Linked DNA regions of Alloactinosynnema sp. L-07. The protein of the gene in region 1 interacts with the protein of each later gene in a pairwise test. Links are inferred from orthologs where the notes say so. Each region holds a gene or a part of one and is shown on either strand. Other genes may lie near its edges. The genes, in order: rlmB and BN1701_RS23095.

Evidence for each region.
Region 2: the proteins of rlmB (region 1) and BN1701_RS23095 interact in binary tests that used the Escherichia coli proteins (3 or more experiments, as listed by UniProt). The link is inferred for Alloactinosynnema sp. L-07 from one-to-one orthologs.

Annotation. Positions count from the first base shown.
Region 1 is NZ_LN850107.1:6,281,199-6,295,930, reverse strand. The notes cover bases 2,900-5,668. They hold rlmB (23S rRNA (guanosine(2251)-2'-O)-methyltransferase RlmB), read left to right. Parts: upstream 2,900-3,693; coding sequence 3,694-4,644; downstream 4,645-5,668. Other genes in these bases: BN1701_RS28745 (MBOAT family protein), read left to right, coding at 4,962-5,668; BN1701_RS28750 (hypothetical protein), read right to left, coding at 4,646-4,882; cysS (cysteine--tRNA ligase), read left to right, coding at 2,900-3,692. In the rest of the region: BN1701_RS28780 (CarD family transcriptional regulator), read left to right, coding at 1-98; ispD (2-C-methyl-D-erythritol 4-phosphate cytidylyltransferase), read left to right, coding at 276-1,022; ispF (2-C-methyl-D-erythritol 2,4-cyclodiphosphate synthase), read left to right, coding at 1,019-1,486; BN1701_RS28765 (HAD family hydrolase), read left to right, coding at 1,569-2,249; more of cysS, read left to right, coding at 2,304-2,899; more of BN1701_RS28745, read left to right, coding at 5,669-6,395; BN1701_RS28740 (hypothetical protein), read left to right, coding at 6,442-7,014; BN1701_RS28735 (DUF445 domain-containing protein), read left to right, coding at 7,201-8,427; BN1701_RS28730 (DUF445 domain-containing protein), read left to right, coding at 8,504-9,682; BN1701_RS28725 (metal ABC transporter permease), read right to left, coding at 9,679-10,518; BN1701_RS28720 (metal ABC transporter ATP-binding protein), read right to left, coding at 10,520-11,377; BN1701_RS28715 (metal ABC transporter solute-binding protein, Zn/Mn family), read right to left, coding at 11,374-12,300; BN1701_RS28710 (LacI family DNA-binding transcriptional regulator), read left to right, coding at 12,471-13,571; BN1701_RS28705 (hypothetical protein), read right to left, coding at 13,578-14,228; BN1701_RS28700 (carbonic anhydrase), read left to right, coding at 14,443-14,732. UniProt on the Escherichia coli protein: Specifically methylates the ribose of guanosine 2251 in 23S rRNA.
Region 2 is NZ_LN850107.1:5,152,326-5,167,190, reverse strand. What follows is about bases 4,482-7,383. They hold BN1701_RS23095 (NAD(P)H-hydrate dehydratase), read left to right. Parts: upstream 4,482-5,171; coding sequence 5,172-6,596; downstream 6,597-7,383. Other genes in these bases: alr (alanine racemase), read left to right, coding at 7,103-7,383; glmS (glutamine--fructose-6-phosphate transaminase (isomerizing)), read left to right, coding at 4,482-5,168. In the rest of the region: BN1701_RS23115 (hypothetical protein), read left to right, coding at 1-1,865; BN1701_RS23110 (hypothetical protein), read left to right, coding at 1,877-2,431; BN1701_RS23105 (dienelactone hydrolase family protein), read right to left, coding at 2,418-3,248; more of glmS, read left to right, coding at 3,309-4,481; more of alr, read left to right, coding at 7,384-8,176; BN1701_RS23085 (alpha/beta fold hydrolase), read left to right, coding at 8,173-9,243; tRNA (adenosine(37)-N6)-threonylcarbamoyltransferase complex ATPase subunit type 1 TsaE, read left to right, coding at 9,236-9,691; BN1701_RS23075 (HAD family hydrolase), read left to right, coding at 9,696-10,394; BN1701_RS35930 (hypothetical protein), read left to right, coding at 10,391-10,531; BN1701_RS23070 (carboxyl transferase domain-containing protein), read right to left, coding at 10,608-11,924; BN1701_RS23065 (acyl-CoA synthetase), read right to left, coding at 11,917-13,302; tRNA (adenosine(37)-N6)-threonylcarbamoyltransferase complex dimerization subunit type 1 TsaB, read left to right, coding at 13,419-14,069; rimI (ribosomal protein S18-alanine N-acetyltransferase), read left to right, coding at 14,072-14,539; tRNA (adenosine(37)-N6)-threonylcarbamoyltransferase complex transferase subunit TsaD, read left to right, coding at 14,536-14,865. UniProt on the Escherichia coli protein: Bifunctional enzyme that catalyzes the epimerization of the S- and R-forms of NAD(P)HX and the dehydration of the S-form of NAD(P)HX at the expense of ADP, which is converted to AMP.

The DNA.
Region 1 (14,732 bases):
GGCAGATACTGGTCAGCGAGCTAGCGCTGGCCGAAGGCACCGACGAAGACAAGGCTGAGGTCCTGCTCGACGAGGTCCTGGCAACCGCCACAGTCTGACCGCACGTCCGACCGGGCCACTCCCGGAAGCCCGATTGAGACCTGCATGACATCCCCAAGCGTGCCGAGGCGGCAGTTCGGCTCCGGCGCCCCGAGTGATGGCCGTGGCCGTCGCGCGGGGCTCGGTCATGGCTCCGAACTGTCGTCTCGATGTGCGTGCGTCTCGCGGTGCCCGGTATGAGTGTTGTCGCGCTCGTGCCCGCCGCCGGGCGCGGCGAACGTCTCGGCGCCGCTGTGCCCAAGGCGCTTGTCGAGGTGCGCGGGGAACCGCTGCTCATCCATGCCGTGCGTGGCCTGCTCGACGCGGGCCGGGTGCGCCATGTCGTCGTCGCGGCCCCGGCCAACCTGGTCGACGCCACCGCCAAGCTGCTGGCCGACGCGGGCCTGGCCGCCGACGTCGTCGCGGGCGGCGCGGACCGGACCGCCTCGGTCGGGCTGGCCCTGCGGCACGCGCTCGGCGTGATTCCCGACACGAGTGTGGTGCTGGTGCACGACGCCGCCCGCGCGTTCACTCCCCCTTCGGTCATCCGCGCCGTGGTCGACGCCGTCGAGGCGGGCGCCCGCGCGGTGATCCCGGTGCTGCCGATGGCCGACACGGTCAAGCAGGTCGACGCCGACGGCGTGGTGGTCGCCACGCCGGACCGGTCCGCGCTGCGGATTGTCCAGACGCCCCAAGGGTTCGACACCGCGACGCTGGTCGCCGCGCACGCGCTGGCGGACTCCGCGACCGACGACGCCGGACTGGTCGAGCGGCTTGGCGTTCCGGTCGCGACCGTGCCCGGCCACGCCTATGCGATGAAAATCACAACGCCATTCGATCTCGTCGTCGCCGAAGCGATCGTCCTACAAACCGAACGTTCACTTGTTGAACAATCCTACGATCGACCGGGCGCGGCGCGGCAAGCCGCAGAGGAGGGGTCGTGAGAGTCGGCATCGGCACCGATGTCCACCCGATCGAGGCTGGTCGCGACTGCTGGGTCGCCGGGCTCCGGTGGGACGGCGTCGACGGCTGCGCGGGCCACTCCGACGGCGACGTCGCCGCCCACGCCCTGTGCGACGCGCTGCTGTCGGCCGCGGGACTCGGCGACCTTGGCGCGGTGTTCGGCACCGGCGACCCGCGCTGGGCGGGCGCGTCCGGGGTGACCCTGCTGGCCGAGGTGCGCACTCGGCTGCGCGCCGAGGGCTGGCAGGTGGGCAACGCCGCGGTGCAGGTCATCGGCAACGAACCCAAGATCGGCAAGCGGCGCGCGGAGGCCCAGCGGGTGCTGTCCGACGCGGTCGGCGGCCCGGTATCGGTCTCTGGGACCACGACGGACGGCCTGGGCCTGACGGGTCGTGGTGAGGGCATCGCCGCCGTCGCCACCGCGCTGATCATCGAGATCCAGTAAAGTCGGTGCCGACCACGGCAACCAGGTCACCGAGCGGGCCCGGTCGCTGGACCAAGACCGTGCACCCAGGGGAGGCGGCCAAGTGCGTGGCGTCCTCCTGGACTTCTCCGGCACCCTCTTCCGCCTTGAGCTGGGTGCCGCCTGGGTTCGCGGGCTGACCAACGCCGACGGCACCCCGGTCACCGAGGCCCAGCAGGCCCAACTGCTCGCCGTGTTCACCGCGGGCCCGTCGAAGCACCTGCCCGCCGAGTTCCGCGCCGACTGGCACCGCCGCGACCTCGACGCCGACACCCATCGCACCGTCTACCTGGCCGCCATGCGCGCGGCGGGCATGGACATCGGCCCCGGCGTCGCCGAGACGCTCTACGACCGCGTGCAGCACCCCGACTCGTGGCAGCCCTACCCGGACACCGTCGCCGCCCTCACGGCGCTGAGAGCCGCGGGCATCCCGGTGGCGGTGGTCAGCAATATCGCGTGGGAGATCGAGCCGGTCTTCGCCCACCACGGTGCGGCCGATCTGGTCGACACCTATGTCCTGTCCTTCGTCGAGGGCGTCATGAAGCCCGACGCGAAGATCTTCCAGACCGCCTGCGAGCGCATCGGCGTCGCGCCGGAGCACGCCCTGATGATCGGCGACGACCTGTCGGCCGACGCGGGCGCGACCGCACTGGGTTGTCGGTTCGAGCGGGTGGAGCCGCAGGCGACGCAGGTGCGCCACGACGCGCTGCTGACCGCGCTGCGAACACACGGGCTCGCCGCCTGAGCAGCGGCCCGTACCATTTCCCGTAAGCTTTGACATTCCCCACAGGAGAACACCGTGTCCCTGCACATCTTCGACAGCGCCACCCGTGGCCTGCGTGAGTTCACCCCCCTGAAAGCCGGGGCGGCCTCGATCTATGTGTGCGGCGCGACAGTGCAGGGGATCCCCCACATCGGACACGTGCGCAGCGGCCTCAACTTCGACGTGCTGCGCCGCTGGCTCACCCACCAGGGCAGCGACGTCACGCTGGTGCGCAACGTCACCGACATCGAGGACAAGATCCTGAAGAAGGCCGCCGCCGCGGGCAGGCCGTGGTGGGAGTGGGCGGCCACCCACGAACGCGCCTTCGACGAGGCCTACGCCGTGCTGGGCTGCGAGCCGCCGACGATCCAGCCGCGCGCGACCGGGCACATCACCCAGATGGTCGAGCTGATGCAGCGACTGATCGACGCGGGTCACGCCTACGCGGCCAAGGGTGACGTGTACTTCTCGGTGCCGTCGTACCCCGCCTACGGCGAGCTGTCCGGGCAGAAGCTCGACGACTGGAACCAGGGCGAGTCGGTGGCCGACGGCAAGCGCGACCACCACGACTTCACGCTGTGGAAGGGCGCCAAGCCCGGTGAGCCTTCGTGGCCGTCGCCGTGGGGCGCGGGCAGGCCGGGCTGGCACCTGGAGTGCTCGGCCATGGCCTCGATGTACCTCGGGCCGCGGTTCGACATCCACGGCGGCGGTCTCGACCTGGTCTTCCCGCACCACGAGAACGAGCAGGCCCAGTCCCGCGCGGCCGGTGACGGCTTCACGAACTACTGGATGCACAACGCGTGGGTCACCATGAGCGGCGAGAAGATGTCGAAGTCGCTTGGCAACGTGGTGTCGATCCCGGAGATGATCAACCGGGTCCGGCCGCAGGAGCTGCGGTACTACCTGGTCGGCCCGCACTACCGGTCGATGATCGAGTACTCGGAGCCCGCGCTGGAGGAGTCGGTGCGCGCCTACCAGCGCGTCGAGTCCTTCCTTCGCAAGATCACCCAGCGCACCGGGACCGTTGAGGTCGGCGCGGCCAGCGATGAGTTCGTCGCCGCGATGGACGCCGACCTGGCCACCCCCACCGCGCTCGCCGCCGTGCACAACGCGGTACGCGTCGGCAACACCGCGCTGGACGACGGCGATGACGCCGCCGCCCGCGAGGCCGCCGCCGCCGTGCGCGGGATGACCGACATCCTCGGCCTGGACCCGTTGTCCGACAGGTGGTCCGACCGGTCCACTATGGACAACGGGCTGCGCGCGGCGGTCGCCGCGCTGGTCGAGGATCTGCTCGATGAGCGCCAGCGTGCGCGGGCGAACAAGGACTTCGCCCTCGCCGACGCCATTCGAGACCGCCTGCTCAACGCGGGCGTCGCCGTCGAGGACACCCCCGGCGGTCCGCTGTGGACAGTGAAGGACTGACGTGGCAGGCAATTCCAGGCGCCAAGGCGCGATGCGCAAGCCGGGCTCCAAGAAGGGTGCCGTCGTCGGCTCCGGCGGACAGCGACGCAAGGCGTTGGAGGGCAAGGGACCCACGCCCAAGGCCGAGGAGCGCCCCGGCCACCACGCGTATCGCAAGGCCAACGCCCAGACCCGGCGCGACCAGGGCAAGTCGAAGGACCGCCCGACCAACGAGATCGTCGCGGGCCGCAACCCCGTAGTGGAGTGCCTGCGCGCGCAGATCCCGGCCACCGCGCTGTACGTGGCGCTGGGAATCGACGCCGACGACCGGGTCGCCGACGCCGTGCGCATGGCCGCCGACCGGGGCATCTCGGTGCTGGAGGTCTCCCGCCCCGAACTCGACCGCCTCACCGGCGGCGCGATGCACCAGGGCCTCGGCCTGCAGGTGCCGCCGTTCGAGTACGCCCACCCGGACGACCTGCTGGAGACCGTCGGCGACGAGCCGCCGCTGATCGTGGCCCTCGACGGTGTCACCGACCCGCGCAACCTCGGTGCCGTCATCCGCTCCGCGGCCGCGTTCGGCGCCAACGGCGTCCTGCTCCCCCAGCGCCGCAGCGCGGGCATCACGGCCGTGGCGTGGCGCACGAGCGCGGGCACCGCGGCCAAGATTCCGGTGGCCATCGCGACCAACCTGACCCGCGAGCTGCGCGACCTGGCGAGCCAGGGCCTGATGATCATCGGCCTGGACGCCGACGGCACCATGGAACTCGACAACCTGACCCTGGCGACGTCGCCGCTGGTCGTGGTCGTGGGCTCCGAGGGCCGGGGCCTGTCCCGCCTGGTCCGCGAGGCTTGCGACGCCACGGTGTCCATCCCGATGTCCGCGGGCGTCGACTCCCTCAACGCCTCTGTCGCGGCCGGTGTGGTCCTGGCCGAGGTGGCCCGCCGCCGCCGAGCGGCGGGCCGCGTCTGACCTACGGCGCGACGGAGAAGTAAGTAGTACGTCTCCTCGGAACCACCCGGGCGCCGACCGGGGCGTCCGGGCCGGTCTTGGTCTCGTGGACGGCGCGGCTGTCGGTGTAGGACCAGGTCTTCGGCGTGACAGTCTCGCTCGCGGCGGTGGCCGCCGACGCGGTGGCCACCGCGTCGGCGACAGCGGACAGGATGACCAACCCCTTCAGGGCGCGTCTGAGCCCCGTGTTCGATTTCATCACCGGAAACCGACATTCGGGGCCGGTTGATACGAGGTCGGCTAAGGTCTTGGCGATTGCCGGTCGAGGGGGCAAGAAAGTGTCGTTCGCCAGTCCGTTGTTCCTGTGGTTCTTCACGCCGATCGTGCTGGCGGGCGTGCTGCTGGCGCCGAGACACTGGCGCAACGGGATCATCGCGGCGGCCAGCCTGCTGTTCTACGCCGCGGGTGCCGGACCGACGACCTTGCTGCTGCTGGTCTGCATGGCCGTGAACTTCCTCGTCGGCCCGTACCTGGAAGCCGACGAGTGGGACACGAACCGGCGGCGCCGGTGGCGGGTGCTGGTGGCGGTGGTCGCCTTCGACGTCGCGGTGCTGGTGGTGTGGAAGTACGCGGGGTTCGCCACCGAACAGTTGGCAGGCTTCGCCAGGCTGCTCGGCGGGGACTTCCCGGTGGTCCACCTGCTGCTGCCGATCGGCATCTCGTTCTACACGTTCCACCACATCTCATATGTGGTCGACATCTACCGCGGCGAACGCCCCGCGCTGCGCAAGCCGGTCGCGTTCATCACCTACATCGCGATGTTCCCGCAGTTGGTGGCGGGCCCGATCGTGCGCTACCGGGAGATCGCCGATCAACTCCCCCAGGTCCGCACCCACCGCCTCGACGACGTCGCGTCCGGCTTCCCGCGCTTCGCGCTGGGGCTGTGCAAGAAGGTCATCATCGCCGACTCGCTGAGCCCGCTGGTCCAGCAGTGCTTCGCCACCCCGGCCGACCAGATGACCTTCGCCGTGGCCTGGCTCGGCGCGATCGCGTACACATTGCAGCTGTACTTCGACTTCTCCGGCTACTCGGACATGGCCATCGGCCTTGGCCGCATGCTCGGGTTCCGGCTGCCGGAGAATTTCGCCCGCCCGTATTCCTCGGTCACCATCACCGAGTTCTGGCGCCGCTGGCACATGTCCCTGTCCCGCTGGTTCCGCGACTACGTCTACATCCCCCTCGGCGGCAACCGCGCGGGCGCGGCCAAGACCTACCGAAACCTCTGCGCTGTCTTCATCCTGACCGGCCTCTGGCACGGCGCCAACTGGACTTTCCTGGTGTGGGGCGCCTTCCACGGCGCGCTGCTGATCGTCGAACGCGGCTACGGCCTCGACCAGACCCCCACCGACCCGATCCGCCGCTACGCCCGCCGCGCGCTGACGATCGTCCTGGTCGTCGTCGGCTGGGTCCTCTTCCGCGCCGCCGACCTCGGCTCGGCCCTGGTCATGATCGGCCACATGCTCCTGCCCGATTTCCAAGGACTGACCGACCAGGTCGACGCGGCCCTGGGCAACCAGGTCCTCGTCGTGCTCCTGGTCGCCCTGGTGATCATGGTGATGCCCGCGAGCCCCGTCACCGGCCCGCTGCTGGAGTCCTCACGCGGCCGCATGGCCACGGCGCTGCGGGTGGCGGTCATGGGGCCGGGCCTGCTGTGGGCGACGATTCTGGTGGCTACCGGCACGTTCAGCCCGTTCTTGTATTACCAATTCTGAGAGCCAATCCAGGTGCTTTACTCACGGGCGAACCTGGGGAGAACACTTGTACCGCATCGTCGCCGGAATTGTCAGTGTGACCGCGGTGGCCGCGCTCGCGGTGGCCATGGCTGGGAACTCCGTCGCGGGGGTGGCGAACCCGATCGGCGACAGCGAACTCATGGCGGCGACCCTGGCGGTGTGCGACTTCCCCGGCACGAAGATCCGCCCGGGCGCGATGGTCCGGGACATCACAGGCGGGTTCTCCGTGGCCGCGACCGCCGCGGACGGCAGCCTGGGCTTCTGCACGAACAGCTTCAACGGGAACACCCTCCGCTCGATACAAACGGAACCGCCCGAACCGGCCGACGCCAAGATCGGCCGCACCCACGGGCACGGCTTGGGCCTACCCGACGCCCCAATCGGCTATACCGCGGTCGGATACGCGGCTCCGGATGTCGCGCGCGTGGAGATCCTGATGCCGGACGGCACGGTGGTGACCGCGGCGACGCGTGCGGGGACCTTCGCCTACACCGTCCGGGGATTCGACCTCGACACCGTGCGGACCACGAACGGCCGCGCGTTCGACACCGCGGGCGGCCTCGTCTACGAAGGCCCGATCTACCAAATGACGCCCTGACCGCCACGCCGGACCACCGCACCGTCGGAAGTCCGCCTGCGTGGTCCAGCGGTCTTCCGGGTCGTGGCCTACCGCGGCGGCGGGTACACGCTCGGCATCAGCTAACCCTGGCTGGGTTTCGCTGGTCACCCGTTCGGCGCGGTGGTCAGCGTGCGATGCTCAGCCTCGAGACGAGGAGGGGCACAGGTGGACTGGCACGCCATCGCGGAGGACTTCGTCGCGCACTGGCATGTCTACGTGTCCATGCCGTTCATCGCCGCGATCATCGGCTACATCACCAAGCGCGCGGCCATCGAGATGATGTACGAGCCGGTGGAGTTCGTCGGGGTCGGGTTCGTCGGATGGCAGGGGGTCATCCCGCGCAACGCGCACCGCATGGCGAGCGTGGCCATGGAGCTGATGACGACCAACCTGATCGACCCGAAGGAGATCTTCGCCCGGCTGGACCCGAAGAAGGTCGCCGCCGAGCTGCGCGAGCCGATCGAGCTGGCCGTCGACGAGATCACCAGGGAGCTGCTGGCCCAGTACCAGCCGAACCTGTGGGAGCTGATGCCCGACCGGGCCCAGCGGCTCGTGCTCGACCGCGTGCGCGCCGAGGCGCCGCGGATGGTCGAGAAGCTGATGGCGGAGCTGGCCGACAACATCGAGGACGTGCTCGACGTCAAGGACATGGCGGTGCGCAACCTGGTGCGCGACAAGGCCATGCTCAACCGGCTGATCCGCGACACCGCCAAGCCGGAGATGCGGTTCATCGCGCTGTCGGGCATCTACTTCGGCTTCGTCATCGGCCTGGTCCAACTCGTCACCTGGGCACTGACGAAGAACCCGTGGGTGATGCCGATCTTCGGCGGGCTCACCGGCTGGCTGACCGACTGGCTCGCGCTCAAGATGATCTTCTTCCCCCGGCAGGAGAGGAAGTTCCTCGGCGTCGGCTGGCAGGGCATGTTTCAGAAACGGCGGATGGAGGTCGCCCGCGACTACGGCGACCTCATCGCCAAGGAGATCCTGACCGTCCACAATGTCCTGGAGGCGATCCTCACCGGGCCCAAGTCCGACCGCCTCTACGCGATGATCCAGCGCGAGGTCCAGCGGTCGATCGACAGCCAGATCAGCGTGGTGAAGCCGTTCGTCGTGGCCGCCGTCGGCCCCCGCCGCTACCAGGAGATGAAGCACGCCGCGGCGCGCAAGGCCATCGAGCGGATGCCCGACACCGTGCGGCACGTGGAGGCCTACGCGACCGACGCGCTCGACATCCGCAACACGATCATCAAACAGATCCAGCAGCTCACCCCGCTGCAGTACGAGGGCCTGCTGCGACCCGCGTTCAAACAGGACGAGTGGAAGCTGATCGCCGTCGGCGCGATCATCGGCTTCCTGGTCGGCGAGCTGCAAGTCCTGCTGATCTTGCACTGAGCTAATCTACCTGCCAGTAGCCGAGGAGGGTCGCGTGATCCAGGACTTCGCGGCCCAATGGCCGGTCTACGTCTCGATGCCGTTCATCGCCGCCGCCATCGGCTACGTGACCAAGCGCGTCGCCATCGAGATGATGTTCCGACCGCTGACCTTCGTCGGCGTCTGGAAGCCCTACCTCGGCTGGCAGGGCGTGGTCCCACGCGGCTCGGCGCGGATGATCCGGATTTCGGCCCGGCTGATCACCACCCGCCTGATCGACCCGCGCGAGATCGCCGACCGCCTCGACGCCGACGAGGTCGCCCGGCGCATCCAGGGCCCGCTGCTGATGACGATCGAGGAGATCGCCCGCGACGTCATGGAGCGCTACCACCCGCAGCTTTGGGAGATGCTGCCGGTGCTGGCCCAGGACCTGATCATCAAACAGGTGCAGGCCGGGGCGCCGGTCATGGTCAAGAAGATCATGCACGAGATCCAGACCGACATCGGCGAGGTCCTCGACGTCGAACAGGTCGCCGTTGACGCCCTCCAGCGCGACTCTGAGCTTCTGGTCCGCCTGGTCCGCGACATCTCCCGCCCGGAAATGGCCTTCATCGCCCGCTGCGGCATCTACTTCGGCTTCGCCCTCGGCATAGTCCAGACAATCGTTTGGGGCCTGACCCAGGAACCGCTGATCCTCCCAATCTTCGGCGCGACTATCGGCTGGGTAACCGACTGGCTGGCCATCAAGCTGGTCTTCTTTCCCCGCGAACGCACCCGAATCCTCGGCATCTTCCCCTTCCAGGGCGTCTTCCAACGCCGCCGCAATGAGGTCGCCAAACAATACGGAGACTTGGTGGCGCGCGAGGTCATGACCGTCCCGAACATCATCGACGGCATCCTGCGCGGCCCCAAGTCCGACCGTTTGCTCACCATGATCCAGCGCATCGTCCAGAAGACCGTCGACGAACAGGCCAGCATCGCCAAACCCTTCGTCGCCATAGCCGTAGGCACCAAACGCTTCCAGGAAATGAAACACGCCGCCGCGGACAAAGCCATGACCTACCTGGGCGACACCGCCCTCCGCGCCGAGCCCTACGCCACCGAGGCACTGGACATCGGCAACACCATAGCCACCAAAATGAACCGCCTGACCCGCATCGAATACGAGGGCCTACTACGCCCCGCATTCCGCCAGGACGAGTGGAAACTGATAGCCGTCGGCGCATTCATCGGCGGCCTGGTAGGCGAACTACAGGTCCTGCTACTGCTGCACTAAGCGCGAACCAGCCGCCGCGACCGGCTGATCATCCAACAAACCACATAGATCAAAAACGAGATCGCCGTGACGAACGCGCTGACCGGCGCCCCCGGAGCCAGCGACAGCACGATCCCGCCCACCGCCGAGATCTCGGCGAACACCACCGCCAACACCGTCGCGCGCACAGGATTGGCGGTCACCCGGCAGGCAGCGGCGGCAGGCGTCACCATCAGGGCCAAGACCAGCAACGACCCCACCGTCCGCACACCCAGCGCCGTCGCGACCCCCACAAGCACCGCGAAGACCACCGCCAGCAGCGTGGTCGGCACCCCCCGGGCCCGAGCCACCTCAGGATCCACGCTCGCGAACAACAACGGCCGATAGATCACCGCGAGCACCACGAACACCCCGAGCGCGCAGCCGATCAGCAGGCTGAGGCTGGCGAAGTCCTGACCGACGATCTGCCCAGTGAGCAGCCCGAACTTGTTCGACGCGCGGCCCCGGTAGAGCCACAGCATGAGCACGCCCAGCCCCAGGCCGAAGGCGAGCACCACGCCGATCACCGAGTCGTAGTCGGAACTGCGCCGCGACAGCAGGCCCAGCACGACGGCGGCCACGATGGCACCCGCCAGCGCACCCCCGCCGATGTCCCAGCCCAGCAAAAGCGCCGCAGCGCCGCCGGTCAGAGCCAGTTCGCTCGTCCCATGCACAGAGAAAGCCATGTTCCGGCTGACGATCAGCGGCCCGAGCACACCCGCGAGCAGCCCAAGGACCGCCGCCGCGAGCAGCGCGGCGAGGACGAAGTCCAAACGCAGCAGCGTCGCGGTCAGCTCGAAGTCGAAGATATTGTCCACGTCAGTGTTCTCCGTGGTGGTGCGGGGTGTCCTCGCACAGGTCGCTGTGTGCCCCGATGACGTGGATCTGGCCGCGCACGCGCACGACCTCGACGGTGGTCCCGTACAGCGCGGTGAGCGTCGCCGAGGTCATGACCTCCTCGGGCGAGCCGACCCGGAAGCGGCCGTCGACCAGGTAGAGCACGCGGTCGACCAGCGGGAGGATCGGGTTGATCTCGTGGGTGACGAACAGGACCGCGGTGTCCGCCGCGCGCCTGCGGGCGTCGATCAGGGAGCTGACCGCGGCCTGGTTCGCCAGGTCGAGCGACAGCAGCGGCTCGTCGCACAGCAGCACCCGCGGGTCGTTGACCAGCGCTTGGGCCACCCGCAGCCGCTGTTGCTCACCGCCGGAGAGCAGGCCGACAGACCGGTCGGCGAACCCGGTCGCGCCGACTTCGGCGAGGACCTCATCGACCCTGGCCGCCCGCGCGCGCCTGCCCGCGATGCCCATGCCCCAGCGGTGGCCGTCGAATCCGAGCCCGACCAGGTCGCGCCCGCGCAGCGCCAGGCTCGGTTCGAGCGCGCGCTGTTGCGGGATGTAGCCGATGTGGCTGTTGCCCTTGCCGGGCGCCGCGCCCGCGACGGTGACCGTGCCCGCGCTGAGCTCCTGCAGGCCGAGCAGGACCCGCAGCAGGCTGGTCTTGCCCGACCCGTTGGGCCCGAGCACGGCGATGAACTCGCCGGGCCGCACGTCGAGGTCAAGCCCGTCCCACAGCCGACGGTCCCCATAGGACAGGCGCGCGCCGCGCAGGGAGATCGCCGGGGCCGCGACGTCGGCTGTGGGCGTCGCTTCCGTGCGCGAACCTCGGTCTACCGTCATGCCACCGCCAAGGCTCCCGAGAGCGATTCGACCTGCTTGGTCATCCAGTCAAGGTAGCTGGTCACACCGGGTGGCAGCGTCTCGGTCACGGTCACCACCGGGATGCCCGCGGCGACGGCCTTGTCCTTGATGGACTTGGTCACCGGGGTCTCGGCTTGCTCGTTGTAGATCAGCGCCGCCACCTGCTTCTCGGTGACCAGCGCCTCGGTCGCGGCGACGGCGGCGGCGGGCGGGTCGGTCTCCTCCTCGATGGCCTCCGCGAATTCCTCCGGCGTGGCGTCGGTCAACCCGGCGTGTTCGAGAAGCAGGCCCGCGACGGGCTCGCTGGCCACGATCTTCACGCCCGGCCTCGCCTTGCCGATCGCCTCGGCCTTGGCCGCCAACTCCTCGATCTTCTTGCCGAAGGCCTCTGCGTTGGCCGCGAACTCGGCCTTGTTGGCCGGGTCGACGGCCGAGAGCTCGTCGGCGATATGGCCCGCGACCACCTCGACGGTGTGGAAGTCGTACCAGACATGCTCGTTGGCGTGGTCGCGCCCGGAGCCGTCCGCCGCGATTTTCTCATTCGAGTCGACCGCGACGATCTTGCGCAGGTCGCCGCCCGCGGTGTTGGCGAGCCCGGCGAAGAAGTCGTCGTAGCCGCCACCGTTGGACACCGCGAGCTTGGCGCCCTGGAAGGCCGCCGAATCGGCAGGCTTGGCCTCATAGCCGTGTGGGTCGCCCGCCGGATCACTGATGATCGACCGCACCGCGACCCGCTCACCGCCGATCGCCCGCACGACGCTGCCCCACACGACCGTCGAGGTGACCACGACTGTCTTGCCTTGCTCCGAGGCCACCGTCGACGGCTCGCCGCACGCGGTCACGCCGAGCAGGGTCAGGACCGCGACGCCCGCCGCGACGGAACGTGATGGACGGATGGTCATGGGCACTCCTGGGGACGATCAGCGCAGGTGGTCGACAATGGAAACCGTTGTCGATTGGAAGCATACGTCACCAAAGCCGCCTGTGGGCACTCGACTGGGTGACCCCCGCCGGACCCGGAGAGCACGGGCCGGACTTCTGCAATTGGTTCTGAACCGTTACGGTCAGCTCCATGGCCCGGTCTATGCATGTGCGACGACCTGCGACGCTGGCATCGCTGGCGGCGGAACTCGGGGTGTCCCGCACCACGGTGTCCAACGCCTACAACCGCCCTGACCAGCTCTCACCCGAGCTGCGCAGGCGGGTGTTGGAGACCGCCCGGCGGCTGGGCTACCCCGGTCCCGACCCGGTCGCGCGGTCGCTGCGCACCCGCAAGGCGGGCGCGGTCGGCCTGCTGCTCACCGAGAATCTCTCCTACGCCTTCCGTGACCCGGCGGCCCTGGGCTTCCTCGAAGGACTGGCATTGGCCTGCGAGGGCGCGGGCCAGGGCCTGCACCTGGTGCCGGTCAACCCCGAACGCGAGGATGTCGCCGCGGTCCACCGGGCCGGTGTGGACGGCTTCGTCGTCTACTCGGTACCCGACGACGACCCCCACCTGGCCGCGGTCCTGTCGCGACCGGTCCCGACCGTGGTCGCCGACCAGCCCACCGTCGAGGGAGTCGACCGCGTCGGCATCGACGACCGCGGCGCGATCATGCGGCTGGCCAACGAGCTGATCACCTTGGGCCACCGCCGCGTCGGTGTGATCTGCATGCGCCTTGCCCGCGACCGCAACGACGGCTTCGCCGCGATCCAGCGTCAGCAGGAAGCCCACTTCCACGTCCAGCGCACCCGACTGGCTGGCCTCTCCGAGGCCTTCACCAGAGTCGGCGTCGACTGGGCCAGGATCCCCGTCGTCGAGCGGTTCGACCACACGACGGCGAGCGGGGCGTCGGCGGCGGCCCAGGTGCTCGACGCGGATCGCGACGTGACGGCGTTGATCTGCACGTCGGACATCCTGGCCCTGGGTGCGATGACGGAGGCCAAACGGCGTGGGCTGCGGGTGCCTCAGGACTTGACGATCACCGGGTTCGACGGCATCACCGAGGCCGAGCGGGTCGGTCTGACGACTGTGCGCCAGCCGGTGCTGGAGAAGGGGAAGGCCGCGGGCAAGCTGCTGCTCGCCAGTCCCGACCCGACTCGGCCGCGGGAGATCACGCTGGACACCGAGCTGATCATCGGGCAGACGTCGGCGCCGCCTAGGACGATCGAGGAGCGCTGGTTCGGCCCGTAGGCCGGTTTACCGCGCGGTGAGGGTCAGCGGGACCGCGGGGCCCACGAGGGTGCCCAAGTGCGGTGTCACGGCGTAGACGCCTGCCTGGACCGTCGTGCGCTTGCGTGGGCAGCCTGGCGCCGATGTTCGGCCTGCCCAGTTCACCGCGAACTCCAAACGCTCCCCGGCCTGCAAGATCCGCGGCTCGGGGCCCTTGGGCGAGTAGCAGTCGTTGCTGGACCAAACCCGCACCGAGCCGTCCGGGGACGTGATCACGAGCTGCCGAGCCTCGTCGCTCACGTCACGCGTGCACGGCACCGGCCCCGCGTTGGTCACGATCAGCTTCAGGGCGGGCCGCTGGCCCACCCGGTAGGCGGGCGCGCCCACTTCCGCCGTGACCCCGATCGCCGCGTCGGGACACGGCAGGTTCGGGTCGGGCGGCGGTGGCGGCGGAGTGGTCGGCGCGGCGGGCGGCGACGTCTCGCCAGAAGACGGAGGCGCGGTGCTCGACGACGCGGGCGGGCTCGACACCGTCGACGGCGGCACGCTCGACTGGATCGCCGCGAGGATGCCCTGCAGCTCCGGGTCGGCCTCACTGCCGATCAAGCCGCCGATCAGCCAGACGAGAGCGACCACGCCGAGCACAGAACCTCCGACGGCGTACGCGCGCCGTCGCAAGTACACACCCCGCGAGACTGGTCCGGATGGGTCGTTCACCCCGGAAACGGTAACGCCACGACCACCCACAGCGATGTTATTCGCCCCCCACGATCGGGCGGTGTCGCGTTCCCAGTTCGTCCACAATCAGTGAGATTCGTCTATTCAGCCTTGTCCGAACCTCGAGAGGGGCGTTCCAATCTCTGTCACATCGTCCCACGACCCGGAGGTGCCCATGGCCGCCACTGACGACCTGCTCCAGCGCCACCTCGACGGACCCGACCACGGTGCTCCGAACATCCTGACGCCGATGCCGAGCCTGCATCTGGCCGTGGTGACCTGCATGGACGCCCGCATCAAGGTGTTCGACGTCTTCGGTCTCAAGCACGGCGAGGTGCACATCCTGCGCAACGCGGGCGGCGTGGTCACCGACGACGTGATCCGCTCCCTGGCGATCAGCCAGCGGCGCCTCAAGACCACCGAGGTGATCGTCATGCAGCACACCCTGTGCGGCCTGGCGACGAT
Region 2 (14,865 bases), 1.1 Mb from region 1 along the record:
AGAAGACCCTGACCGACTACGCCGCGGCGGCCAAGACCACGGCGACCGGCCTGACCACGGCGATGACCCGGACCGAGACGCTCTACAAGAACTACCAGTCGTCGAGCCAGACGATCCTCACGTTCAGTGACGACTACGGCAAGCCAAACGACTGGCGCAAGGTCACCGGCGACGACATCAACGGCCACCTGGTCGACGTGTGCCCGTGCAGCATGGGCTGCAACAAGGACGAGGACGAGGAATCCCGGATCATCCGGGACAAGATCATCCACCCGGTCGCGTACAAGTTCTACGAGAACGTCTACTGCGGCTTCGGCGACGACTCCTGCAAGACCAACGCGCACTCCACGGTGAACTACTCCAACGACATGCGGGACAAGGTCGCCCAGAAGATCAACCAGTGGTATGTCGCCACGGACAACCTGCGGCACGGCGTCGACGGCCTGCAGACCGCCGCGCTGGAGAACCTGCGGATCATGTCCGAGCTGAAGGTCTTCGGCCGGATGAAGGTGCCCGGGGCGCCGGGCCAGCAGCCGCCGGGGGACGGCAAGGACAAGACCCCTCCCGGTGGCGGCGGTGGCGGCGGTGGCGGCAAGCACGACACCGGCGGTGGTGGCGGTGGCGGCGGCATGCCGAAGATGCCGGAGACGCCGCCGACGCCCCCGCCTGCGGACCTGTCCAGCCTGGAGCAGGACCCGACCAAGACCGACCCGCCGACCGACCCGACCACCATGCCCGCGGGCACGGAACAGCCGGGGGAGACGGTCACCATCGAGGAGGGCGACCGCAAGATCTCGGTCACCAGCCCCGACAGCGAGGGCAAGGTCAAGGTCACCGTCGACGACGGCACCGGCACGCCCAAGACCTACACGATGGACTTCGGTCAGGCTGGCACGCCCGTGCTCGGTCCGGACGGCAAGCCGGTCCTGGGCCCCGACGGCCAGCCGGTGATGAGCGCGGACGGCAAACCGGTCGCGGGCACCGAGCCGGTGCTGGGTCCAGACGGCAAGCCGGTGCTCGGTCCGGACGGTCTGCCGGTCATGGGCGGTCAGACCGGTTTCGGTCCGGACGGCCAGCCGGTCCTGGGGCCGGACGGCCAGGTCATCGAGCCTGGCGCGGACGGCAAATGCGTGATCTCCGACCCGCCGATGACGATCACCGCGGAGCGGCCCGGCGGCGGCGACGTCGTCCTGGTCACCGTGGACGACGGCACCGGCGACCCGACTTCGTACACCTTGGACTACTCCGAGGCGGACAAGCAGGGGCCGACCGTGGGCCAGCCCGCGGCCGGTGTGGTGGGCGGCTCGGTCACCGGCGGCCCGGCCGATCCGGTGACCGGCACGGGCGCGTCCGGCGGCGTTGGCGCGCCGGGATCCCCGGACGGGGTCCCCGCCGCGGGCTTCACACCGCCGGGTGAGGCGGCTCCGGCGGCGTTCGCCGCGCCTGGCCAGGCGGCATGGTCCCTGCCGGGCGAGCCCGCCTATGGCGCCGACGCCGGGACCACGGGCCAGCCGCAGATGACCTCGGCCCAGTCGGTCACCGAGGGCGCCGAGTCGTTCGGTTCGGCGGGCGGTGTGCTCAATGAGCAGAGCAAGGACTTCGGCCCGGCGGACGTCCAGGCCGCGGGTGCGGGTGAGGCGGGCCTGTCCAGCGCGTCCGGCGAGCCCAAGTCCGACTCGCAGCCCGGTGGGGCCGCGGGCTCCGGCATGGGCGGCGGCATGATGGGCGGCGGGGGTGGCGGCGGCGGCGGCCAGGGCGGCGACTCCGAGCGCGCGGGCAGCCAGTGGCGCACCACCGGCAACCTGTTCGACGAGGACTACGCCGATTCGCAGGCAGGCAGCGCCCTGTACGGCGACACCATCTAAGGGGCTCGGCTGTGTACTTGATGGACGAGATCGACGAGGGCGCCACGCTCCGCAAGATCGAGGAAGCCGCGGCGCAGGGCATTCAGGAACTTGAGGACCGCGTCGAGCTGGCGGGCGAGATCGACGGCTCGGTCGCCGAGCGGTCGGCCGAGCAGCAGGAGCAGTTCGCCGAGGCCACAGCGGCGGGCGAGCGCAGCCTCGCGGCCACGCGTGAGCAGGCGAAGGAAGAGACCCAGCCGCCGCCGGGATGGTCGGCACCGGCTAAGCCGACCACGCTGAGCTTCACCAACGAGGACGACGAACCCGGTTACCGGCCCGCGCCACCCGTCCCGGTCAGCGGCGGTTTCGTGCCGCCCGCGGCCCCGCCCGCGCCGGTCGAGCCGCCCGCTCCCGCGCCCAGTGCGGCGAAGTACCTGTCGTTCGGGATCGAGGAGGACGAGGCCGCCCCTGGCTCGGCCCCCGCACCCCGCCCGGCGCCGACCCGCGCCCAACGCCGCGCCGCCGCAGCCGCAGCCGAACCCGAGGACGACGACTGGTCAGGCCACAGTTGGATCAAGCCGTCGTAGCCCGCTCGCCGACCAGTTCGTCATCGCCGTCGTAGGTGATCTCAGCGCCTTTGACGTCCTGTTCGAGCAGTGGCAGGTAGTCGGCGTCGCCGGTCAGGTGCACGAGGAAGAACGCGGTCAGCAGGGCCCGCGCGACGCGCTGGGTGCTGTGTTCAGCCTTGCCGTCGACCAGCAGCGCGCTCCAGTGCCTGCCCTCGGTGAACCCGAGGTGGCTGGCCTTGGGCAGGGTGCGCAGCTGCACCGGGCCACCCCAGGACTTAGCGATCAGCTCCGCGTTGGCCACGGCAGGCGCGACCCGGTCGACGCCCGCGGCCAGGTGCAGGCCCGGCATCCCGCAGGACCGGGCCGCCTCGGTGGCGAACGGCTTGGTCTGCGACGCGGCGAGCGTGGCCACCGCGCGGACCCGGTTGTCCTCGGCTGCGGCCAGCACGGCGCTGCCGCCACCGGTCGAGTGGCCCGCGAGCGCCAGCCGGTCGGGGTCGACGCTGATATCCCCGTCGCCCAGCCGGACGCCCGCCGCGACGTCGAGCGCGGTACGCAGGTCGGCGGCGAGCAGCCGGTGTGAGCCCAACGGGCCGGTGTGGGTGCCGGGCGCGGTGACGACGATGCCCCACGACGCCAGGTGCCGGAACAGGCCGCGATAGCGGACGGGCGGCTGCAGCCAGCCGTGTCCGAAGGCCACCGCGGGCAGGCCCAGGCCGGACTTCGGCGTGAACACCAGCCCGGGCATCCCGATGAGCGCGAGGTCACCGCGCAGAACCTCGTTGGGTCCGGGGCGGGACAGCTCGTCGAACAGGTGCTTGGCCTTGCGTGCCATGCGCGAAGCCTATCGGTGGCCGGGGTCCCGGGTGTGGCGGCGCTGGTTACCCTGGTGCGCGTGTGCGGAATCGTGGGATATGTGGGTCATCGCCAAGCGCTGGACGTCGTGCTGGACGGACTGCGCAGGCTGGAGTACCGCGGATACGACTCGGCGGGCGTCGCGGTCCTGACCGGCGACGCGCTGGCTGTCGAGCGTAAGGCGGGCAGGCTGGCCAATCTGGAGGCCCGGCTCGACGAGGTGGGCCGGGAGGGCTTCGCGGGCACCGCGGGCATGGGCCACACCCGGTGGGCCACGCACGGCGCCCCGGTCGACCGCAACTCGCACCCGCACCGGGACACCACCGGCCGGGTCGCGGTGGTGCACAACGGGATCATCGAGAACTTCGTCGCGCTGCGCAGCGAACTCGAGTCCGCGGGCATCGAGTTCGCCAGCGACACCGACTCCGAGACCGCGGCCCACCTGGTCGCCCTCGCCTACGCCGACGGCGAGACCGCGGGCGACCTGCCCGCCAGCGTCCGGGCCGTGTGCAGGCGGCTGGAAGGCGCGTTCACGCTGGTCGTGAGCCATGTCGACCAGCCGGACCTGATCGTCGCCGCGCGCCGGTCTTCGCCGCTGGTGGTCGGGATCGGCGAGGGTGAGACGTTCGTCGCCTCCGATGTCGCGGCGTTCATCGAGCACACCCGCGAGGCCGTCGAGCTCGGTCAGGACCAGGTGGTCATCATCACCCGCGACGGCTATGAGGTCGTCGACTTCCACGGCGAGCCCGCGCCCGCCAAGCCGTTCACCGTCGACTGGGACCTGTCGGCCGCCGAGAAGGGCGGCCACGAGTACTTCATGCTCAAGGAGATCGAGGAGCAGCCCGAGGCGCTGGCGAACACGCTGCGCGGGCACTTCGTCGACGGCCGCATCGTGCTCGACGAGCAGCGCCTGGCCGACCAGGACCTGCGCGACATCGACAAGGTCTTCGTCGTGGCGTGCGGCTCGGCCTATCACTCCGGCCTTGTCGCCAAGTACGCCATCGAGCACTGGACCCGGCTGCCCGTCGAGGTCGAGCTGGCGTCCGAATTCCGCTACCGCGACCCTGTGCTCGACCGCGACACCCTGGTCGTCGCGGTCTCGCAGTCCGGCGAGACGGCCGACACCCTCGAAGCCGTGCGGCACGCGCGCGAGCAGAAGGCCCGCGTGCTGGCGGTGTGCAACACCAACGGCGCGCAGATCCCGCGCGAGTCCGACGCGGTCCTCTACACCCACGCGGGCCCGGAGATCGGCGTCGCGTCGACCAAGGCGTTCCTTGCCCAGATCGCGGCGAACTACCTGGTCGGCCTGGCCCTCGCGCAGGCGCGCGGCACCAAGTACGCCGACGAGATCGCCCGCGAGTTCCACGAACTTGAGGCGATGCCCGAGGCCGTGCGCCAGGTCCTCGGCACCACCGCGCAGGTCCGGGCGCTCGGTCAGGAGCTCTCCGAGTCGAAGGCGGTGCTGTTCCTCGGCCGCCACGTCGGCTACCCGGTGGCCCTTGAGGGTGCTTTGAAGCTCAAGGAACTGGCCTACATGCACGCCGAGGGCTTCGCCGCCGGTGAGCTCAAGCACGGCCCGATCGCGCTGATCGAGGAGGGCCTGCCGGTGGTGGTGGTCATGCCGTCGCCGAAGGGCCGGGCGGTGCTGCACTCCAAGCTGGTGTCCAACATCAGCGAGATCCAGGCCCGCGGCGCGCGCACGATCGTCATCGCCGAGGAGGGCGACGAGACGGTCCGGCCGTTCGCCGACTCGCTGATCGAGGTGCCCGCCGTGCCGACGCTGCTGCAGCCGCTGGTCTCGACCGTGCCGCTGCAGGTGCTCGCCGCCGAGATCGCCCGCTCACGCGGGTACGACGTGGACAAGCCGCGCAACCTGGCGAAGTCCGTCACGGTCGAATAGCCGATGCGCGGCGTCTGGCGCACCGACCGGGTCCGGGCGGCCGAGGCACTAGTCCTCGCCCGGACACCTCCCGGCGCCCTCATGCGTCGGGCCGCCCACGGCGTCGCGCTGCACACCGCCCGGCTGCTGGCCGCGTCCGGTGGCATCGCTGGTCGCCACGCCGTGCTCCTGGTCGGCTCCGGTGACAACGGCGGCGACGCGCTGTGGGCCGGGGCTTTCCTGCGCAAACGGTCCGTCGGGGTGACGGCGGTGCTGCTTTCGCCGGACCGCGTCCACGCGGAGGGCTTGGCGGCGCTGCGCCGCGCGGGCGGCCGAGTCGGTACCGCGGCGGATCTCGACCGGGCGGACGTGGTGATCGACGGGATCGTCGGCCTGTCCGCCCGGGGCCCGCTGCGGGCGGAAGCCGCAGCTCTGGTCACACGGGTGCGCGCGCCGATCGTGGCCGTCGACCTGCCCAGCGGGGTCGACCCGGACACCGGGGCGGCCGACGGTCCCGCGGTCACCGCCGCGGTCACGGTCACGTTCGGGGCATTGAAGCCGGTGCACTTCCTGAGCCCGCGCTGCGGCACGGTGCACTTCGTCGATCTCGGACTCGATCTTGCCGACCCGGACTTCTCGGTCCTCGACCGCGCCGACGTCGCGGACGCCTGGCCGGTGCCCGGTCCCGCCGACGACAAGTTCACCCAGGGCGTCGTCGGGGTCGCCGCCGGATCGGCCACCTACCCCGGCGCCGCGGTCCTCACGATCGGCGCGGCCGTCCAGGCCACCTCCGGCCTGACCCGGTACGCGGGCCCCGCCGCCGACGAGGTGCGCCAGCGCTGGCCCGAGGTCGTCGCCACCGGCTCGGTCACCGACGCGGGACGCGTGCAGGCCTGGGTCGTCGGCCCCGGCCTCGGCACGGTGAAGGCGTCGCGTGACGTCGTCTCGTCGGTGCTCGCCGCGGGCGTCCCGACCTGTGTGGACGCCGACGGCATCACCCTGCTCGCCCAGCACCCGGACCTCTGGGACGCACGCGACCCGGACGCTCCGGTGCTGCTGACCCCGCACGACCGCGAGTTCGTTCGCCTGGCCTCGCCCCTTGGCATCGAACTTGGCGCGGACCGAGTCGCCGCCGCGCGCGCTTTGGCGGCCCGGTTGGACGTGACCGTGCTGCTCAAGGGTCACGCGACGGTCATCGCGGCACCGGACGGTCGGGTGTTGGTCAACTCGGCGCGGACACATTGGCTGGCAACGGCGGGATCGGGGGACGTGCTGGCCGGCTTGATCGGCGCCCTTCTCGCCGCAGGCCTCGACCCCGCACTCGGGGCGGCCTGCGCGGCGTGGGTACATGTCCGCGCGGCCGAACTCGCGGCGGCGGGGGCTCCGACGCCCGCGTCCTCGATCGTCACGGCGTTGCCGGAAGCCATCAGGGCCGCACTCGGGCGCTGAGTTATCCACATTTCATCCACAGGACAGCCATTCTCAAGATCAATTGCCACCCCATCGCGATAGACTGGCCAAGGGCTGTCCCCCCGGGACGGGTGGGGGCTGCGGCGGTGTCGTTTGTGCTGTTCAGCACCGCTGCGGCGCGTAGGTCGCCCATTCTTCGATCGCCGTGAACGACCGGGCACCCGCGGCCACTGCCGCCGCCACGAGCACCGGAATCGCCACCAACGGATGCCGCACACCCTGCCGCCGCGCGGATCCGGTACCCGCTCCAGGAACACACACGCAGGTCGGCGACCTCATCGGCGCTGATCAACCCCCACCGGTCCAACCCGGCCGGAATCAGCCAGGATGACGCCACAGGCCCGACACCGCGATCATGGGAACTCAACACCCACATGATCAACAAGGGTTGCGCCCGCCCCGCATCCAGGGTGATCGACTTTGCCGGAGCCCTGGCGTCCCCCCGGGAGGGTGGGGGCTGCGCGGGGGTGTGCCACGATTTCCTTATGGCTGCTCAGACGCCCCCGCGGGCCGAGGTCACCGTCGATCTTGGTGCGGTGCGGCACAATGTCGCGCTGCTGGCCGCCCGCGCCGGGGACGCCGAGACGATGGCGGTGGTCAAGGCCGACGGCTACGGCCATGGCGCGGTCGAGGTGGCGCGGGCCGCTCTCGAAGCAGGCGCGACCTGGCTCGGGTCGTGTTCGGCGGCTGAGGCGGCGGCCCTGCGGGCGGCCGGGATCGACGCGCCGATCTTGGCCTGGTTGGACGTGCCGGGGGCCGAGGTGCCGCCGGACGTCGACCTGGCGGTGTCCTCAGTCGAGCAGTTGCGCGGGCTGTCCGGCAGGCGGATCCACCTCAAGATCGATACCGGTCTCTGCCGCAATGGCTGCCCGCACGAGCTGTGGCCGGACCTGGTGAAAGCGGCGGCGGCGTCGGACAACGAGGTCTACGCGGTGTGGTCGCACCTGGCCTGCGCCGACGAGCCCGGCCATCCCTCGGTCGACAGCCAGGCCAAGCGTTTCGCCGACGCGTATCAGGTCGCGCTGGACGCGGGGCTCACTCCCAAGCGGCACCTCGCGAACTCGGCGGCCACTTTGGACCGGCCGGACCTGCGTTTCGACATGGTTCGCGTCGGCATCGCGATGTATGGGCTGAATCCCTTGCCCACCAAGGAAGACCTCCGTCCCGCGATGACCTTCCGCTCGTCGGTCGCGCTCACCAAGCGGATCGACGCGGGCAAGTCTGTCTCCTATGGACAGTCCTGGACCGCGGAGCGCCCGACCACTCTGGCGTTGGTCCCGGTCGGTTACGCGGACGGTGTTCCGCGCCTGCTGTCGGGCCGGTTCGACGTGCTGCTCGGCGGGATCCGCAGGCCGGTGCGCGGGCGCGTCTGCATGGACCAGATCCTGGTCGACTGCGGTGACGACGAGGTCCGCGTCGGCGACGAGGTCGTGCTGTTCGGCCCCGGCGACCGCGGCGAGCCGACCGCGCGGGAGTGGGCCGACACGCTCGGCACGATCGACTACGAGATCGTCACCGGCATGTACCGGCCCAGGCTCGTGCGCAGGTATGTCGGATGAGCATGCGCAACCGCGTGTTGGCCGGGGTCGGGATGGCGGTCGCGGGCGGCGCGCTGGTCGCCGGGGTCGCCAGGGCGCGCAGGCCAGAGGAGCTCTACCCCGACGAGCCGCTGGGCAGGCTGGAACCCGACCGCATCAGCACCGTGGCCGCCGCCGACGGGGTCGCGCTGTCGGTCGAGGAGGTCGACCCGGTCGACGGCGACCCAGAGGTGACCGTCGTGCTGGTGCACGGGTTCGCGCTGAGCCGCAAGTGCTGGCACTTCCAGCGCCGTGACCTGGCCGAACTGACCGGCCCCCGGGTGCGCCAGGTGCTTTACGACCACCGCAGCCACGGCCGCTCCGAGTTGGCCGACGAGTCAACGAGCACGATCGACCAGCTCGCCGCCGACCTCGACGATGTCGTCCGCGCGGTGGCTCCCGAGGGTCCGATCGTCCTCATCGGACACTCGATGGGCGGCATGGCGATCATGGCGCTGGCTGAGTCACGGCCGGAATTGTTCGCCGAACGGGTCAGCGGGGTCGCGCTCATCGGCACATCGGCGGGCGAGGTCGGCCGCCACGGGCTGTCGCGGCCGCTGCTGTCGAAGTACAACCCGCTGACCCGCTATCTCGGCCGGTTCGCCGACTGGCAGCCCGGCCTGGTCGAGCTGGTGCGAGCGAGCGGCGGCCAGTTGACCCGGTCGGCCGTGCGCACGCTCGGGTTCGGGTCGCGCAGCGTGAGCCCGAGTCTGGTCGACTTCCTCATGGAGATGCTGGACGTGACCCCGGTGCGCGTACTCGCCGACTTCATCGAGACCCTGGGCAGCCACAACCGCTACGCCGCGCTCGCCGGGCTCAAGCATTGCCCGGTGCTCGTGCTCAGCGGCGACGCGGACTGGATGACCCCGTTCCAGCACGCCGAGCGGATCGCCCTTGAGTTACCCGACGCGACCCTGGTCCGCGCGCGCGGCGCCGGGCACATGGTCATGATGGAGCAACCCGAGTTCGTGAACGAGCACCTGGTGGCGTTCCTGCGCGAGTGCGTGCCGGGGCCCGAGACCAGGAAGAAGTGGTGGCGGCGTGGCTGAGACGATCGAACTGCCCGCGGTCGAGGACACCCTCGACTTCGGCCGCAGGCTGGGCGCGACCCTGCACGCGGGTGACCTGGTCCTGCTGGCGGGTCCGCTGGGCGCGGGGAAGACGGTGGTGGCCAAGGGGATCGCGGCCGGACTCGGCGTGCAGGGGCGGGTCAGCAGCCCGACGTTCATCATCGCCCGCGAGCACCAGGCGGGCACCCGCGGCATCCCGCTGGTCCACGTCGACGCCTACCGGCTCGGCGGCGACCTCACCGAGCTGGACGACCTGGACCTGGACACCGAACTGGTCGAGGCGGTCGTCGTGGTCGAATGGGGCGACGGCGCCGCCGAGCGGCTCTCCGACGACCACCTGCTCATCCGGCTCGACCGGCGGCCCGACGACACCAGGGTGGCCACCCTGGAACCCCATGGGACGTGGACCAGCCGCCGGATAGGGTGAACGCATGCGCGCGGTGATCTTCGACTGGGGCGGCACGCTGACCCCCTGGGTGACTATGGACATGCACGTCGCCTGGCGGGCCTACGCCGACGTCGTCCACGCCGACGACCCCGAGGCCGCCGACGCGCTCGCCGCCGTCCTGCGCGCCGCCGACGACGCCGCGTGGCACCGCAGCCGCACCGACGCCACCGCGTTTCACCTGCTGGAGATGATGGCCGACGCGGGTCATCCCGCCGAGGAGCGCGCCCTGGTCGCGCTGCGCGCCCATTGGGACCAGGCCACGTACACCGACCCCGAGGTCGCGCCGCTGCTGGCCGAGCTTCGGGGCCGAGGCTTGCGTACCGGCGTGCTGTCCTCGACCTCCTGGCCCGCGGCCTGGCACGAGGAGATCCTGATCCGCGACGGCGTCCGCGACCTGTTCGACGCGTGCGTGTGGAGCAGCGACCTGGAGTACACCAAGCCCCACCGAGTCTCCTTCGAAACCGCGATGCGAGCGGTGGGCGTGGACGACCCGGCCGACTGCGTCTACGTCGGCGACCGCCCCCACGACGACATCAGCGGCGCGAAGGCGGCCGGGATGCGGGCGGTGTTCATCCCGCACAGTGTGATCCCGGTGGAGCAGCAGCTGCCGGTGGAGGTCGAACCGGACGCGGTCCTGCACCGGCTGTCGGACCTGCCCGCGATCCTGGACCGCTGGGTATGACCGAAGCCGACGCTTTCGATGACCTCGAAGACGCGTATTGGTCGAGGCGGGCGGCGGACGTGCTCGCCAAGGCGGAGCCGCCGATCCCGTGGGATGAGGCGGTTGCCCTGCTGGACTCGGGTCAGCAGACGGACTGAGATCCGGCCCAGCGGGTGTTCAACAATCCCCTTGTTGAAACGTAGGATTGTCGAACAATCCCAGACCGGGTGCGATCTAGTAGGCGATACCCCGGACAACGCCCAGGTCGAGCAGGTCCTGCGGGCGGAGGCGGAGTTGTTCCGCCGTCGCCGGGATCTCGCTCGCGTCGCGTTTGAGGATGGCGGCGCAGAGTTCTGGGGCGATGACGGAGAAGTACGCGTCCGGGGTTATCCAGGTGCGGTCGGGTGCGGCGAGTGCGAGGGCGCCGCCGGAGCCGCCCTCGCCGATCACCAGGGTCGTGATCGGCACCCGCGCCGCCGCCACGGTGGCGAACAGGTCCGCGATGGCCGGGCCGACCCCCGCCCGCTCAGCCGCCGCGTCGTTGGCCGCGCCCGGGGTGTCCACCAGGGTCAGCACCGCGAGGTCGAGCCGCTCGGCCAGCCGGATCAGCCGGGCCGCCAGGCGGAACCCGGAAGGCGTCGTCGCGGTGCCGGTCTGCGCGGCGTAGGCGACGGCGTGGTGGCCGACGAGCCCGATCCCGCACAGCATCCCCGGATCGACCCCGCCCGCGCGGTCCCCGGAGATCTCGCGCCGGAGGTCGAAGTAATCGTCCAAATAGGACTCCGCGTGCGGCCTGACCGCCGACCGCGCCTGCCGCACGGCCGCCCAGCCGTCCAGCGCCGCCGCGGACCCCAGCGCGCGGGGTACGGCCGGTGGCTCCGGCGTGCCGGAAGTCAGCAGTACCAACCATTCCGCGAGCACGGCCCCCAGGTCCTCGAACTCGCACACCTCATCGATGTGCCCGTTCGCGAACTGCCCTTCCGAGGTATACGCCGGATCGTCGACATCGACGGCGGGCCGCACGCGGCTGCCTGCGAACCCGACTCGCGCGCCCGCGACCCCGATGGTCACGTCCGCGCCCGCGCCGAGGGAGGCCCACAGTCCGCCCGTCGTCGGGTCGCGCAGCACCGAGACCTGCGGCACCCCGGCCTCCCGCAGCAGCGCCGACTGCCGCGCGACGCGCTGGAGTTGGCGCAGGGACAGCATTCCCTCGTGCATCCGGCTGCCCCCGGTCGCGATCAGCGACACCAGCGGCGTGCGCGTCTCGCGGGCGCGGGTGAACGCGTGCTCGATGCGGTCGCCCGTCTTGGTGCCGACCGACCCGCCGAGGAACCGGAAGTCGAACACGATCAGCACCGCGTCCGTGCCGCCGATCTTGCCCTCGCCGCACACCACCGACTCGGTCTCACCCGAGGCCGCCATGGCGCGCTCCTTCGACGCGCCGTATCCCTCCCACCCGATCGGCCCGTCGCCGGGCGTCGCCGAGCCGGGGAACTCGACGAAGTCCGATGCGACGGCCGCGATGACGTGGCGGGCTCCCTCGTCAGGCATGCAGCGCTCGCTTGGTGACCTTGCCCATCTCGTTGCGGGGCAAGGATTCCAGGAAGCGCACGACCCTCGGCCGCTTGTGCGGGGAGAGCAGCGCGGCGACGTGGTCGGCCAGTTCCTCCGCCGTCGGCCGCTCGCCCGCTGGGACCACCCAGGCCACGATCCGCTCGCCGAGGTCGTCGTCCGGCTCGCCCGTCACCGCGACCTCGGCGACCCCGGGGTGGTCGAGCAGCGCGTTCTCGATCTCGCCCGCGCCGATCTTGTAGCCGCCGCTCTTGATCAGGTCGGTGGCGCGGCGGCCGACGATGCGGATATAGCCCTCGGACTCGCGGACGGCCATGTCGCCGGTGCGGAACCAGCCGTCGCGGAAGGCCTCGGCGGTGGCCTCGGGGCGGTTGAGGTAGCCCAGGAACAGGTTCGGGCCGCGGACCTCGATCTCGCCGATCTCGCCGTCGGCGACCAGCGCTCCCGCCTCGTCGACCAGCCGCACCTCGACGCCGTCGATCGGCGGTCCCACCGTGCCCGGCCGCCGGTCGGCCGACGCGCGCACGCCGCAGTTCATCAGCGTCTCGGTCATCCCGTAGCGCTCGACCACGGCCTGGCCGGTCGCGCGGGTGATCCGCGCGTGGTCGGTGGCGGGCAGCGCGGCCGAACCGGACACCAGCAGCCGCGCCCGACCCACGGCGGCGGCCAGCGCCGGGTCGGCCTCGCAGTCGGCGGCGAGCCGGTGATACATCGTCGGGACGCCGAACATCATCGTCGCGCCGCTGGTCAGCGCGTCGGCGAGCGCGGCGGTGTCGAACCGGCCCAGGTGCCACACCGCGCCGCCCCGACGCAGCGGGCCGAGGACGCCCAGGATCAGACCGTGGACGTGGAACAGCGGCAGCGCGTGCACGACGACGTCGGCCGCGGTCCACTCCCACGCGTCGGCCAGTGCGTCGAGGTTCGTGGCGATCGCGCGGCGGGGCAGCAGGACGCCCTTGGGCGGGCCGGTGGTGCCCGAGGTGTAGACGATGAACGCGGGCGACTCCGGATCGGCCTCGGCGGGTAGTGGCCCGTCGAGCCGCTCGGCCAGGTCGACCACGAAGTCCGCGGACGGCCCGCCGATCGTGACCTCCGGCGCGCTGTCGCCCAGGATGTGCGCCAGCTCCCGTTCGCCGACCTTCGGGTTGATCGGCACCACCGCGGCCCCCGCGAGCAGCGCGCCGACCACGGCGACGCAGGTCTGCGGGGTTGGTTCGGCCCACACCGCGACGCGGCGCGCGGTGCCGAGCCTGGCGGCCACGGCCTTGGCGGCGCCCGCGAGATCGGCGTGGGTCAGGACGGCGCTCCCGAACCGGACGGCTTCCCGCTCGTCCGGCGCGGCCAGGGTGGGCAGCAGCACCCGCCCAACCCTAGTGGTGCGACACCGTCACGGGCAGTTGCGACGATCACGTGCGCAAGCGTTTGCGACCGCGCTATGCGAGCCTTGTCACCGCCCTCGTACTCTTGACAACCGTGCTGGTACTCGCTGTGGACACCGCAACGCCCGCGGTCACCGCCGGCGTCGTCGAACTGACCGATGGACGCCCGCGCGTGCTCGCCGAGTGCGTGACCGTCGACGCCAAGGCGCACGGTGAACTGCTCGCCCCGCACCTGAGAGACGCGCTCGCCGCGGCAGGCCGCACGTTCGCCGAGGTCGACGCGATCGTCTGCGGCATCGGCCCTGGCCCGTTCACCGGGCTACGCGCGGGCATGGTCACCGCCGCCGCGCTCGGCCACAGCCTCGACCGGCCCGTCTTCCCGGTCTGCTCGCTCGACGCCATCGCCGCCGACGTGCCCGGCGAGCGCCTGCTCGTGGTCACCGACGCGCGCCGCCGCGAGGTGTACTGGGCCGCCTACGACGGCACCCGGCTGACCGAGCCCGACGTCAGCGCGCCCGCGGCCGTCGCCGCCCGCGTCGCCGAACTCGGCGTCACGCGCGTGGCGGGCTACGGCGCCAAGCTCTACGACTTCGGCCTGCCCGTCGTCGGCCCAGAGCACCCGAGCCCGGCGGGCCTGGTCGCCGCCGCCGACCTGGAAGGCACCCCCGGCCCGCTCACCCCGCTCTACCTGCGCAGGCCCGACGCCGTCGAGCCGGGCGCGCGCAAGCGGGTGAGCGCGAGATGACCGTGCGCCTGCAGCCGCTGCGACGCGCGGACGCGGCGCGCTGCGCGGAACTGGAGCAGGTGCTGTTCGCGGGCGAGGACCCGTGGAGCGAGTCGGCGTTCGCCGCCGAACTCGACTGGGGCCACTACTACCTCGGCGCCTACGCAAAGGGTCAACTCGTCGGCTACGCGGGCCTGTCGCTGGCGGGCGCGCCGGGGGACATGGAAGCCAGCGTGCACACCATCGGGGTCGACCCGGCGTGGCAGCGCCAGGGCGTCGGCCGGGCCCTGCTGTGCGCCCTGCTGGACCGGGCCGACCAGGAGAACGCCGCGGTGTTCCTTGAGGTCCGCACCGACAACTCATCGGCCATCGCGCTCTACGAGGCGCACGGCTTCACCACAGTCGGCCTGCGCCGGCGCTACTACCAGCCCTCCGGCGCCGACGCCTTCACCATGGTCCGGCCCGAGCGCGCCAGCCTGGAGACCACGTGACGATCATCCTGGGAATCGAGAGCTCCTGCGACGAGACCGGCGTCGGCATCGTGCGCCTGGGCGCCGACGGTGCCGTTGAGCTGCTTGCCGACGAGGTCGCCTCCAGCGTCGAGCAGCATGTGCGCTTCGGCGGCGTGGTGCCCGAGATCGCCAGCCGGGCGCACCTGGAGGCCATGGTCCCGACCATGCGGCGGGCCTTCGACAGCGCGGGCCTCGCACTGTCCGATGTGGACGCGATCACGGTCACCTGCGGCCCCGGCCTGTCCGGCGCGCTGCTGGTCGGGGTGTCGGCGGCCAAGGCGTACGCGATGGCCCTGGACGTCCCG